Regions from separate parts of the Plantactinospora sp. BC1 genome, predicted to be linked through region 3. Evidence: riboswitches for the same ligand, from Rfam matches in the RefSeq annotation. Region 3 holds a riboswitch; each other region holds the start of a gene.
What was found. Region 3 has a riboswitch for S-adenosylmethionine ahead of C6361_RS09580 (ABC transporter substrate-binding protein). Riboswitches for the same ligand answer to the same signal wherever they lie in the genome.

Region 1 (3,199 bases), 340 kb from region 3:
GTCCCAGATCCCGGCCGGGGCCTGCGGATCGCGGCCGACGAAGACCCTGCGGGCGGCCTGGATCGCGTCGAGCAGCCGGCGTTCCTCGTCGAGCCTGCGGGCGAGCTGCGCCGGCCGGTGCTCCAGCCCGCGCACCAGCCCGTCCCGGAGCAGGGCGAGCCGGGTCGCGGAGATCTGGAGCGCCCGCATCGCCTTGGCGCCCTCCTCACCGGCGATCCGGCGGGCCCAGCGGCGGGCCGCGTGCCGCCGGCCGAGGGTGCCGAGCGCGGCCAGTTCGGGTGGGGTGAGCCAACCCGTCGACACGTAGTCGGGGAGCCGCCGCTGGGTGAGCCGCCCCTCCCAGCTCCGCACCCAGACGGCGAGGCCGACCACGCCCAGGAAGATCGGCACCATCAGCCCGAGGTAGCTGTAGAGCAGGATCAGCGGCTCAGCGAAGAGCTGGGTGAGGGTCGCGGCCAGGTTCCAGGCGCCGTGCAGGATCATCGCCAGCAGCAGGCCGGCGAGCGGGGCGAGGATCCGGATCGGGCGGCTGCCCGACCGGACGGCGATGCCGAGCCCGATGCCGGTCATCGAGGTGAAGAGCGGGTGGGCGAAGCCGCTGATCAGGACCCGCAGGATGAAGATCCCGAAGACGTTCTGCGCACCGGTGGCCGGGCCGTACTGGTCGACGCCCTCGGCGTAGCCGTGCAGGCCGAAGTAGAGGATGTTCTCGACCATGGCGAACCCGACCGCCGACAGGCCACAGTAGACGATGCCGTCGGTGATGCCGGACCACTTGCGGCGCTGGTAGAGCAGGAGCAGGAGCGGGCCGAGCGCCTTGGTCAGCTCCTCGATGAAGGGCGCGACCAGCACGCCGACCAGCGGTAGCGGGAGCTGGAGCGTGTCGGCCGCGAAGGTGTTGGTCCGGAGCGCGGCGAAGGTGGAGACCGCGGCACCCCAGCCGAGGCAGAAGGCCAGATACTTGACCGGCTCCGGGTCGTACCGGTCGAGCCAGAGGAAGCAGGCGACCAGCACCGGCACCGGCAGCGCCGCCGCGGCCAGCCCGATCAGCGGCGGCGTGACCCCGGCCGGCGACACCAGCTCCCAGGCCATCAACACCGCGCAGACGACGATCAGCGCGATCGCCCCGATCATCGTCAGCAGCCGGGCCCGGCTCCGCCGCTCGGGCGCCGCCACCTGCGGCAGGCTGCCCGCGGAGGGCGGGAACTGCCCCGACGGGGCGGGCGGCCACGGCGGGGTCGGCGACGGCGGCTGGGGCGCCGCCGCACCGGGCGGGGTGTCGGCCATGTGATCAGCGTAGTTCCTCCGGACAGCCCGGCCGGAGCACAACCGGGCCGGTTATGCTCTCTGGCAGGTCACGAGCGCCAGCGTCAAGCCCCGGCTTGCTGGCCGGCAACCCTCGTCGAGGTTCGCGGTGGGGTGCCCCGGGTGATGACCGGGCTCGGTGCACACCGCACCGGGCAAGCGCGGACCCCGTTCCCACCCGCTCCGGGGTCCCTGGCCACCGGAGGTATCCCCGATGAGCAGCACCGTCGTTTCCGCGCCCGCCCGGCCGACCGGCGTGGCCGCGCCGGCAACGCCGACCCCGGCAACCCTGACCCCGGCAACCCTGGCCCCGGCGGCGCCGCTCGCGGTGCTCGGGGTGCCGGGACAGGTCAACCTCGACTACGCCGCCACCGCACCGTGCGCGCGGGCCGCCGCCGACGCCGTGGCCGAGCTGCTGCCCTGGTACGGCAGCGTGCACCGGGGCGCCGGAGCGCTCTCCCGGCGCAGCACGCTGGCGTACGAGCGGGCCCGGCAGCAGGTCGGCGACTTCCTCGGGGTACGCGCGGACGACCACGTCGTCTTCACCCGCAACACCACCGACGCGCTCAACCTGCTGGCCCGGGCCCTGCCGCCCGGCACCCGGGTGGTGACCTTCGCCGCCGAGCACCACGCCAACCTGCTGCCCTGGCCGGCCGGTACGGTCCGGTTGCCGGTGCCGGGCTCGGCCGGCGACGCCGTGCGGGCGGTCGACGCGGCACTGCGGGAACTGCGCCGGGGCAGCGGCGGCGGGGCACCGATCCTGGTCGCGGTGACCGGGGCCAGCAACGTCACCGGCGAGTGCTGGCCGGTCGCCGACCTGGCCCGGGTCGCCCACCGGCACGGCGCCCGGATCGCGCTGGACGCCGCCCAGCTCGCCCCGCACGCCGAACTGGACATCGCCGCCCTGACCGTCGACTACGTGGCCGTTTCCGGACACAAGCTGTACGCGCCGTTCGGGATCGGCGTACTGGCCGGGCGGGCGGACTGGCTCGACGCCGCCCCGCCGTACCTGGCCGGTGGCGGTGCGACCCTCGGCGTCGGGGCGGCCACCCATGACGTGCGCTGGGCCGAGGGGCCCGCCCGGCACGAGGCGGGCACCCCCAACCTGCTCGGCGCGGTGGCGCTGGCCGGGGTCTGCACCGCCCTGGCCGAGGCGGACCGGGCCGCGCTGTACGCGCACGAGCAGGCCCTGCTCGCCCGGCTCCGGTCCGGGCTCGCCGCCCTGCCGGAGGTGGTCGAACTGCGTACCTTCGACGCGGCCGCGCCCCGGGTCGGCATCGTCTCGTTCGTGGTCGCCGGCCGGGACTCGGCGGCGGTCGCGGCCGACCTCGCCCAGCGCTGGCAGCTCGGGCTGCGGGACGGGCTGTTCTGCGCGCACCCGCTGGCCCGGCGGTTGCTCGCCGAGGCGGCCACCCGGAGCGGACGGCGGGACCTGCCGCCGACCGCGCTGCGCGCCAGCATCGGGCTGGGCAGCACCGCCGGGCACGTCGACCGGCTGCTCACCGCCCTGGCGGCGATCCGCTGACTTAGCCCGCGCCCGGCGAGGGCGTGCTGCCGGGCGGGGACCGGCTCCGGTCAGCGGGCCGGGCCCCGCTCGCCCGAGGGGCCGCCGGAGCGCCCGGTCGACGGCGGGGTGCCGGGCTGCCGGGCGGCCTCCGCGGCGGCCTCCCCGGCGTGCCCGCCGGCCGCCCGGCGTACGAGCTGGTTCGCCTCCAGGCGTTCGATGCCGGTGGCCCGGAGCAGGTCACTGCCGGTGGTACGCACCTGCGCGATCACCACGCTGCCGGAGAACCCGACCCCCTCGGCGTACGCCCGACCGGCCTGGCCGATCGCCTGCAACGCCTGCTCCCGGGCCGCCTCCGGGCGTATGCCGTGCCCGAGGTCCCGGCGCAGC
Region 2 (3,199 bases), 780 kb from region 3:
CGACGAGTACCCGCTGGAGTGCCGGGCGGATCGCCATGTCCCGGGCGCAGACGACGTAGGTGCGGGGGAGGGAGCCCCAACCGTCCCGGGTCAGCCGGGTGGTGCCGCGCATCATGCTGACCGGGGCGTCCGGGGTGAGCAGGCCCAGGGCGGCGTCGGCGACGACCGGGGCGACGTCGCCGTAGAACGCGTCGCGAAGCTGCTGACGATAGCCGGGGTCGTTCGAGGCGAGGTCGAGCCGCAGCGCCCCGATCACCCCCGGATCGCCCCGAAGGGCGGGCAGCACCAGCGCGCCCGCGTTCTCCGGCAGCGCGAAGTACCCCTCGGCCGCCCGGTCCGAGCCGGGCATGATGGCGGCGAGGTAGACGGCGTGCGCCACCAGTTCGGGAACCTGCTGCGCCGCCCGGGTCAGGACGGGGCCGCCCATGCTGTGCGCCACCACCGTGACCGGGCCGCCACGGCCCAGCCATTCGATCTGCGAGACCAGCAGCTCGGCCGCTCGGTCGAGGTCCACCTCCGCCACCGGCGAAACCTCGGTGGCCAGCGCGGCCGGGTCGAACGGACGCACGGTCAGGCACTCGGGTCGACGGGCGCGCAGCCCGTGCCCGGCCATGTCGACCGCCAGGGTCGGGCGGCCGTACGGCACGAGCTGGGCGATGACCTCCGTCCAGCACCAGGCACCGTGCCAGGAGCCGTGCAGCAACAGGATCGGGGTCGACCCGGGCCGTGCGGTGGTCACACCGATTCTCCTGCCGGTCGGGCGCCGGTTTCCGCACACCTCTTCAGCGCGCTCAGCCAGTCGCGCAGCGAGGCCTCCAGCGCGGTGCGCAGGTTGGTCGGATCGACCCGGACGGGCTCGCCGTCCCAGGACTCCTCGGTCCGGACAAGGACGCCCTCGGGCTGCGGGCTGAACGTCCACACGTGCAGGCCGTCGATGCCGCGTGTCCGGCCACCCCAGGCGATGCGCCGCTGCGGCACGAGTTCACCTATCGTGGACGTGATCTCCAAGCCTGCGGTGCACCAGTCGAAGGTGGCGCCGACCCGCAGCGGCCCGCGCAGGTTCGCCCGCTCGATGTGCGGGTTCCACTCCGGCCAACGGTCGATGTCGGTGTGCAGGTTCCACACCGTGCCGGGCGCGGCGCGGGTGAAGACCTCCAGTTCGACGACCACCGGGGCGTTGCGGTTGACGTCCATCGCCATACGCACAGCGTTCCGGGCCGACCGACGGCAGACATCCGGCAACTGACGCGTCTTCATCCATCGAAATCGGGCTATGTCCGGAGGCCGGCCTTCCGGCGCCTCCGGCGCTCCTCGGCGCTCCGGTCGCGACGGGGGCGGTGCTACGATCGCCGGTACAGGTCATGAGCGCCAGCGCCAAGCCCCGGCTCGCTGGCCGGCAACCCTCCGTTCGCGGGCGGGGTGCTCCGGGTGAGGACCAGGCTCGGCACGAGCGATGCCGAGCAAGCCGCGAAGCAGGAGGTCCCGGTGTCGTCGATCCCTTCCTTCGACCAGGACACGGCACCCGAACAGCACCCCACGCCAACCGGCCGGGTACTACTGCGCCTCGCCGGCGCCGACGACGCCGAGCAGATCGCCCGACTGCACGCCGAGAGTTGGCGCCGGCACTACCGTGGCGCCTACGCCGACTCCTTCCTCGACGGTGACGTCGCCGCTGACCGGCACTCGGTCTGGTCGGCCCGCCTGGCTGCCCCGACCAACAGCCGGACCGTGGTGGCCGAAGAGGAGGGCCGACTCGTCGGCTTCGTCCACGTCGTGTTCGACCACGACCCCCGGTGGGGCAGCCTGGTCGACAATCTGCACGTCGTGCACGGCCACCAGCGGACCGGTGTCGGCAGCAGGCTCCTGGCCCGCGCCGCCCGAGCCGTCCTGGAACACGCGACGGCGGAACGGATGTACCTCTGGGTGCTGGAGCAGAACACGGCGGCGCAGCGCTTCTACCGCGCCTGCGGAGCCCGCAGCGTCGAGACGGCGACGGCGTCACCGCCCGGCGGAGACCCGTCCCGACTCAACGGTGCTCCCCGCAAGTTCCGGATGGCCTGGCCGGACGTCACGGAGCCGAGTGGCCTCGACACCCGACGCCGAGACGACGGGTAGCGCAGCACGCTCTCGGCGCCGGAACCCGCTCCTGGCGCCCCCCGGTCAAGGCAGCGCCCTCGCCGGGTTCGCCGTCCCACCGCGTGTGGTGGACGCGATCCTGAGCAGGCAGGCGAGATCCGGGATCGTCCGGACCTGCCGGGAGATGACCTGCCGGCCGGCCCGGTTCCAGATGCGCAGCCGCACCCGCCCCCGCTCCACCCGTGCGACGTCCGACCAGGCCACGAATCGCCGGCCGTCGCGCACTCCTGCGGCGCTGAGGGTGATCGGGCCGAAGACACTGGTGCCGGTCTCGGCGATCTCCGCGGTCCGGCGCGGGTAGGTCGTCTCGGTCACGGCCCGCTCCACGGCCCCGGCGAGCCGGCCGAGGCCCGCGTACGGGGGCCTGGCCAGGTTCAACGTCGTGCCGTCGGTCAGCTCCAGTACGCAGCGCGGGAACTCCTCCACCGGGCCGAGCTGGTAGATCCGGGTGGTCCAGACCCGGACGTGCGCGACCTCGGCCCAGCGGAGCAGGCGGGTCACGGTGGTCGTCCCGGTGGTGGTGAGCAGGCCACCGGTGCAGAGGTACAGGTGACAGCGGGACCTGCGCCAGGCGGGTACGGCGAACAGCACCCCGAGCCCACCGGCCCCGGCACCGATCGCCCGCCCGACCTCGTCGCCGAAAACCAACCCGGACACCCCGAGTACGCCGCAGGTGACGGCGAAACTCAGCTCCATCGCCACCGCCTGTCGATAGCGCTCGACCACCTCACCGAGGCCGGTCTCCGCGACGATCTCCGTGATCTCGGGCGGGCAGTTCCGCATCCGACGCTCACCTCCCGGACGATCCTGCGACGTATCGGTTCCCATCGTCGTCCGGGCGGTCAACGGGTCGCCGGCTGGAACGGCCGGGACCGGTGGCGGCGCGGGGTGCGCCACCACCACCAGCACCACTCGATGCGACGATCAGGTCCAGCTCGGTCGCCGGCGCTGCCCGCCACCGGCCAACGCTAACGACACGACGGCAGGGCCACGCCGAACGCCCCCGACAGAGCCTCCACTCGACCCTCCGGCCGTACCCGCGACCCTGACCGGCAAAGAGATC
Region 3 (3,199 bases):
GGCACTTCGACGCCTGGTGGAAAAAGACCCGCCGGGACCGGCCCGACCTGCTCACCTTCGACCGGCAGATGCTGGTCAACGAGGGGCGGGGCGGGGTCGACGCGGCCGACTACCCCGACGAGTGGCACTCGGACGGGGTGGCGCTGCCGCTGACGTACCGGTTCGAGCCGGGGACCGAGACCGACGGGGTGACGGTGGACATCCCGCTGCCGATGCTCAACCAGGTCGACGCGGAGAGCTTCGACTGGCAGGTACCGGGGCTGCGCGAGGAACTCGTGGTGGCGCTGATCCGGTCGCTGCCGAAGGCGGTGCGCCGGAATTTCGTCCCGGTGCCGGACTACGCCCGGGCGGTGCTGGCCTCGATCACACCCGGCCGGGAGCCGCTGCTCGACGCGCTGACCCGGGAGCTGCGCCGGATGACCGGGGTGACCGTGCCCCGGGACGCCTGGGACCTGGCGAAGCTGCCGGCACACCTGCGCCCCACCTTCCGGGTGGTCGGCGAGGAGCGGCAGACCGTCGCCGAGGGCAAGGACCTGCCGGCGCTGCAACGGCAGCTCACCACCCAGGTACGCCGGATGGTGGCCGCCGCCGCCCCGGACGTCGAACGGTCCGGGCTGCGGGAGTGGAGCATCGGCACGCTGCCGCGCTCGATCGAGCAGGATCGGGCCGGCTACCTGGTGACCGCCTACCCGGCCCTGGTCGACGAGGGCGACAGCGTCGGGGTACGGGTCTTCGAGACCGAGGCCGAGCAGGGTCGCCAGATGTGGGCCGGTACCCGGCGACTGCTCCGGCTGACCCTCGGCTCGCCGCAGAAGTTCGTCTCCGGTCGGCTCTCCAACGAGGCGAAGCTGGCGCTGAGCCGCAACCCGCACCGCAACGTGCAGGAGCTGCTCGACGACGCCGCCGACGCGGCGGTGGACAAGTTGATCGCCGACGCCGGCGGGCCGGCCTGGGACGCCGAGGGGTTCGCCGCGCTGCGCGACCGGGTCCGGGCGGATCTGGTCGACACCACCGTCGAGGTCGTCGACCGGGTACGCCGGGTGCTCGCCGCCGCCTACGCGGTCGAGCAGCGGCTGGCCCGGACCAACGACCTGACCATGGTGGCGGCGTTAACCGACATCCGGGCCCAGCTCTCCGGGCTGGTGCACCGCGGCTTCGTCACCGAGACCGGGTACGCCCGCCTCGCCGACCTGCCCCGCTATCTGACCGCGATCGAGCGTCGCCTCGACCGGCTGCCGCAGAACCCGCAGCGGGACCGCGACCAGCAGGCCCGGATCGAGCAGGTGCAGCAGGAGTACCGGGAGATGGTCGACGCGCTGCCACCCGCCCGCCGGGGTTCCGACGCGGTACGGCAGATCCGCTGGATGATCGAGGAACTCCGGGTGAACGTCTTCGCCCAGGCGCTCGGTACGCCGTACCCGATCTCGGAACAGCGGATCTACCGGGCGATGGACGTCGCCGAGGCGGGCTGAGGCCCCGCACCGGCCGGACGCCCCGGGGCGGCGGGTGGCGAGCGACACAGCCATCCCGGCCCTGACCAGTTGGAATGTCGGTACCCGGGTTTAGTAGGCTGACCTCCGGCCATCCAGAGCGACCGAGAGACCTGGCTCGTCGACGTCGCAGCAACCCCCCACCGTGGGTGCGGGTGCTACCGCCAGGACCGATGGAGGTTCAGCAGTGCGCAGCATCCGAGCCGGGCGGGCGAGCCGGCTGCATGTCGTCTGGCACCGGTGGCGTCGACACGTCGACCTCTGCCGGACCAGCACCATGCTCTGTCGGGCCTCGGCCTGACCGCGACCGCCGGTCGGCGGCATTCCGACCATCTCGTCAGCACCCCCTGAGCGACGCCGTCGGCGTACCGCCCGCGACCTGACCGGTCCGGGTGGTTCTCCGGCACGCCGTCGCCGGATATTTCATGGAGTTTCAGCACAATGCGCATCAACCCTCTCGCCACCCGCCTCCTCTCCGGCGTCGCCGCCGTCGCGCTGCTCGGCGCGGTCGCCGCCTGCGGCGGCTCGTCGTCGGGCGACACCGCCGACAACCCGTACGACCTGCTGCAACCCGGGACCCTGCGGGTCGGCACCCTGACCGACGCGCCGCCGAACGTCTTCCTCTCCGACGGCAAGTTCACCGGCTTCGACAACGACCTGATGACCGCCGTCGCGGGCAAGCTCGGGCTCAAGGTCGAGTTCGTCGGCACCGAGTTCTCCGCGCTGCTCGCCCAGGTCAACAACCACAAGTTCGACGCCGGCTCGTCGTCGATCACCATCACCGAGGCGCGGCGCAAGACCGTCGACTTCACCAACGGGTACGACTTCGGCTACTTCGGACTCGACGTACCGGCCGGCTCGCCGATCAGGAGCTTCGCCGAGCTGAAGGGGAAGCGGGTGGTCGTGGTGCAGGGCACCGTGCAGGACGACTACGCCACCAAGGAGGGCCTGGACCCGGTCCGGGTACCCGACTACAACGGCGCGATCAACCAGCTCAGGTCGAAGACCGCCGACGCCTGGATCGCGCCCGCCGAGATCGGCGAGAAGTCCGCACAGGAGAGCGGCGGCAAGATCGTACTGGCCGAGAAGCAGCTCAGCTCGGCACCGACCGCGTTCGCGGTGGCCAAGGGCGCCGACCCGCTGCGCGAGGCGCTGAACTCCGCACTCGACCAGGTGATCGAGGACGGCACCTGGACCCGCCTCCAGGAGCAGTACTACCCCGGTCGGCCGGTACCGGAGAGCTTCAAGCCGGGCAGCGGCACGGTGACGTACCCGCCGGTCAAGGCCGGTCCGACGAGCCCGGCCGCCACCCCGGCGAGCTGACCCGGCCAGCACATCAGACAGTCGTCGGCCGGCCGCCCGGGGCGGCCGGCCGACGACTGGTGGATCCGAGACAGGTGAGGCGATGGAGACCCTGGCGACGTTGTGGGAGACGTTCTTCGACTGGGAGTCGATGCGCGAGGCGCTGCCCGAGATGCTCACGGTCGGGCTGCCCAACACGCTGCTGCTGGCGCTGCTCTCCGCCATCGTGGGGACGCTGCTCGGCATGCTGCTGGCGATGGCCGGGCTGTCCCGGAGCCGGTGGCTGCGCTGGCCGGCCCGGATCTACACCGACGTGTTCCGGGGACTGCCGGCCGCCGTCACCATCCTGCTGATCGGGGTCGGGCTGGCACCGCTCGGGCTCGCCTGGTGGGGACCGAACCCCTATC
Region 4 (3,199 bases), 320 kb from region 3:
CAAAAGAGCAGCTACGCACCGCATCCGTACCGCCGGCTTCGGCGGGCCGCCGATGGGACCGAACGATTCCACCTGCAAGTTGCACGTGCATCTGCCCGAGCACGCTTCGGGCAGATGCCAAAAATTTCTTCCGGAAAATTCAGCCGAGCAGCCCGGCGTCGCGGACGGCCCGCAGCGACGGCTTGACCCGGTACGTCGGACCGACCTGTGCCGCCACCGCGTCCAGGGTCTTGAGGCCCTCGCCGGTGTTGAAGACCACCGTCTCGGCGTCCGGATCCAGCCGGCCGCTCGCCACCAGCTTGCCGAGTACGGCCACGGTGACCCCGCCGGCCGTCTCGGCGAAGACGCCGGTGGTCCGGGCCAACTGCCGGATGGCGGCGCGGATCTCGTCGTCGTCGGCGTAGTCCATCCAGCCGCCGGTACGGCGCACCGCCTCCAGTGCGTAGAGCCCGGCGGCCGGGTCGCCGATGTTGAGCGACTTGGCGATCCCGGTCGGCCGGACCGGGGTGATCACGTCGGTGTCGGCGTGCAGCGCGACGGCGATCGGGTTGCAGCCGACCGACTGGGCGCCGAAGACCTTCCAGCCGTTCGGCGGCGCCTCGACCAGTCCGATCTCGACCAGCTCGCTGAACGCCTTGTCAATCTTGGTGAGCAGCTCGCCACTGGCCATCGGGATGACCACCTGCTCGGGAATCCGCCACCCCAACTGCTCGGCCACCTCGTAACCCAGCGTCTTGGAGCCCTCGGCGTAGTACGGCCGGACGTTCACGTTGACGAAGGCGGTGTCCTCGAACTCGTCGGTCTCGACCAGCTCGCCGCAGAGCCGGTTGACGTCGTCGTACGAGCCGTCGATCGCGACCACGTCGCCGCCGTAGACGGCGGTGGTCACCACCTTGCCCTGCTCCAGGTCGCCGGGGATGAAGACGATCGACGGCACCCCGGCCCGGGCCGCGTGCGCGGCGACCGAGTTCGCCAGGTTGCCGGTCGAGGCACAGGCGAACCGGGTGAAGCCGAGACCACGGGCGGCGGTCAACGCCACCGACACCACCCGGTCCTTGAACGAGTGCGTGGGGTTGGCGCTGTCGTCCTTGACCCAGAGCGGCGCCCGGATGCCCAGCTCGGCGGCGAGGCCGGCGGCCGGCACCAGCGGGGTCAACCCCGGGTCGAGGGTGACCCGGGTGGTCGGGTCCTGGCCGGTCGGCAGCAGCGCGGCGTACCGCCAGAGGTTCTTCGGGCCGGCCTCGATGTCGGCCCTGGTGACCCGGGCCAGGGTCGCGGCGTCGTAGCCGACCTCCAGCGGGCCGAAACACTCGTAACAGGCGTGCTGCGCGACCAGCGGATATTCGGTGCCGCAGCCGCGACAGACGAGAACGCGGGCGGGGTTGGGTGCCACCGGGCTGGTCTGGCTGGGGGTCGCGTCGATGATCGACGTCATGGCGATAGCCGTCCTCTCATCTTTCCCTGGCGCCGCACCGCGCGGCGGGGACGGATTTGGCACCTGCTCCGCCGTGGAGTGGTTGCCGGGGCGTCATCGGGCCGTATCCCTCAGCCCCTCTGGATGAGGTATGAAGTTGTGCCGACAGTCTACGGGCACCGCAGGCCGCTGTCCCGGGTCTGTTCGCGGTGTGAGGAAGATCCCCGCACCGGGTCACCGGACCGCCGCCGACCGCCGGCTGAAATAGTTACCCGGGCTAATGAGAATTCGGGTACGGCCGGCGGACGCGGTCCGGCCGGGCAGGACGGGAGCAACGACGGTGCGGGACGGGATGCAGGCCGGAACGGTCCGGATCACCGGGGCGGGCGGCGACGAGATCGAGGCATATCTCGCCCAGCCCCTCGATGCCACGCCGCACGGCGGGGTGGTGGTGATCCACCACATGCCCGGCTACGACGAGCCGACAAAGGAGATCACGCGTCGGCTGGCCAGCTACGGGTACGCGGCGATCTGCCCCAACCTCTACTCCCGGGAGGCACCCGGCGCCAGCCCCGACGACGCGGCGGCGACGGCACGGGCCGCCGGTGGCGTACCCGACGACCGGCTCGTCGGCGACGTCGGCGGCGCCGCCGACCACCTGCGCGGGCTGCCGGCCTCGAACGGCAGGGTCGGGGTGATCGGGTACTGCTCCGGTGGCCGGCAGGCGTTCCTGGCCGCCACCCGACTGCCGCTGGACGCCGCCGTCGACTGCTACGGCGCGTTCGTGGTCGGCAACCCGCCGGAGAGCTTCCCGCTGGCGGTGAAGCCGCTGCTCGACCAGGCCGACCGGCTCTCCTGCCCGCTGCTCGGGCTCTTCGGCGCCGAGGACCAGTACCCCTCCCCGGCCCAGATGGACGAGCTGTCCCGGGAGCTGACCCGGCTCGGCAAGCCGCACGAGTTCCACACCTTCGCCGACGCCGGGCACGGCTTCTTCGCCGTCGACCGGCCCAGCTACCGGCCGCTGGCCGCCACCGAGGGGTGGCAACGGGTCCGGGACTTCTTCGACCGGCACCTGAACGCCTGACCGGCGAATCCCCTCCGTCCGAGTCCCCTCCTCCGAGTCCCCTCCGTCCGAGCCCGAGGAGGCCGGCATGTGCACGTACGTCACGGTGAAGCGCGAGGTCGACGGCAGCGGCAAGGGTGCCGGCGGCTGGTTCCCGGTCAGCCACACCTGCGTCTACGTGGACCATCCGACGCACGCGCCGTACGCACACACCCTCAACATCGACTTTCTGAACCCGGCCGCCGGCCCGGGGGCGCGGGTCGCGGTCGAGCTGACCGAGGAGTCCGCGCTCGCCCTGGTCGAGGCGATCCAGGCCGCCCTGGCCGCCGCGCCGGCCGGGCTGGCCAGCCGCGACCAGCAGGTCTGACCCGGAGTACCCGTGGCCGGGACACGAGCCCCGGCACGGGCACCCCGGGCGGTCAGCCGGCCTGGTCGAGCCGGGCCAGTTCGTCCGGGCTGAGCCGCAGGGCGCCGGCCGCCACGTTCGCGACCAGGTGCTCCGGATTGCCGGTACCCGGAATAGCCAGGACGTGCGGGCCCCGGTGCAACGTCCAGGCGAGCCGGACCTGTGCCACCGTCGCGCCGTGCGCCCGCGCCACCGCCCGCAGCTCCGCATCGGAGTCACCGGCGGCGGTCGCGCCCGCCTCCCGGCCGGCGCCCGCGATCGCGAAGAACGGCACGAAGGCGACGCCCTGCTCGGCGCAGATCCGCACCAGGTCGTC

Region 1: it holds a riboswitch for S-adenosylmethionine, as region 3 does, so the genes downstream of both, C6361_RS11105 (aminotransferase class V-fold PLP-dependent enzyme) here and C6361_RS09580 (ABC transporter substrate-binding protein) in region 3, are expected to answer to the same signal.
Region 2: it holds a riboswitch for S-adenosylmethionine, as region 3 does, so the genes downstream of both, C6361_RS06335 (GNAT family N-acetyltransferase) here and C6361_RS09580 (ABC transporter substrate-binding protein) in region 3, are expected to answer to the same signal.
Region 4: it holds a riboswitch for S-adenosylmethionine, as region 3 does, so the genes downstream of both, thrC (threonine synthase) here and C6361_RS09580 (ABC transporter substrate-binding protein) in region 3, are expected to answer to the same signal.

Annotation. Positions count from the first base shown of each region.
Region 1 is NZ_CP028158.1:2,626,761-2,629,959, reverse strand. It holds gene C6361_RS11110 (PrsW family intramembrane metalloprotease) at 1-1,287, opposite strand, end outside; SAM riboswitch class IV at 1,354-1,473, shown strand; gene C6361_RS11105 (aminotransferase class V-fold PLP-dependent enzyme) at 1,520-2,830, shown strand; gene C6361_RS11100 (aromatic acid exporter family protein) at 2,881-3,199, opposite strand, start outside.
Region 2 is NZ_CP028158.1:1,499,271-1,502,469, reverse strand. It holds gene C6361_RS06345 (alpha/beta fold hydrolase) at 1-739, opposite strand, end outside; gene C6361_RS06340 (SRPBCC family protein) at 736-1,200, opposite strand; SAM riboswitch class IV at 1,358-1,473, shown strand; gene C6361_RS06335 (GNAT family N-acetyltransferase) at 1,486-2,115, shown strand; gene C6361_RS06330 (DUF6585 family protein) at 2,161-2,919, opposite strand.
Region 3 is NZ_CP028158.1:2,283,751-2,286,949, forward strand. It holds gene hrpA (ATP-dependent RNA helicase HrpA) at 1-1,472, shown strand, start outside; SAM riboswitch class I at 1,579-1,670, shown strand; gene C6361_RS09580 (ABC transporter substrate-binding protein) at 1,932-2,813, shown strand; gene C6361_RS09585 (amino acid ABC transporter permease) at 2,896-3,199, shown strand, end outside.
Region 4 is NZ_CP028158.1:2,607,874-2,611,072, reverse strand. It holds gene thrC (threonine synthase) at 140-1,435, opposite strand; SAM riboswitch class I at 1,449-1,565, opposite strand; gene C6361_RS11040 (dienelactone hydrolase family protein) at 1,755-2,498, shown strand; gene C6361_RS11035 (DUF6295 family protein) at 2,566-2,844, shown strand; gene C6361_RS11030 (oxidoreductase) at 2,897-3,199, opposite strand, start outside.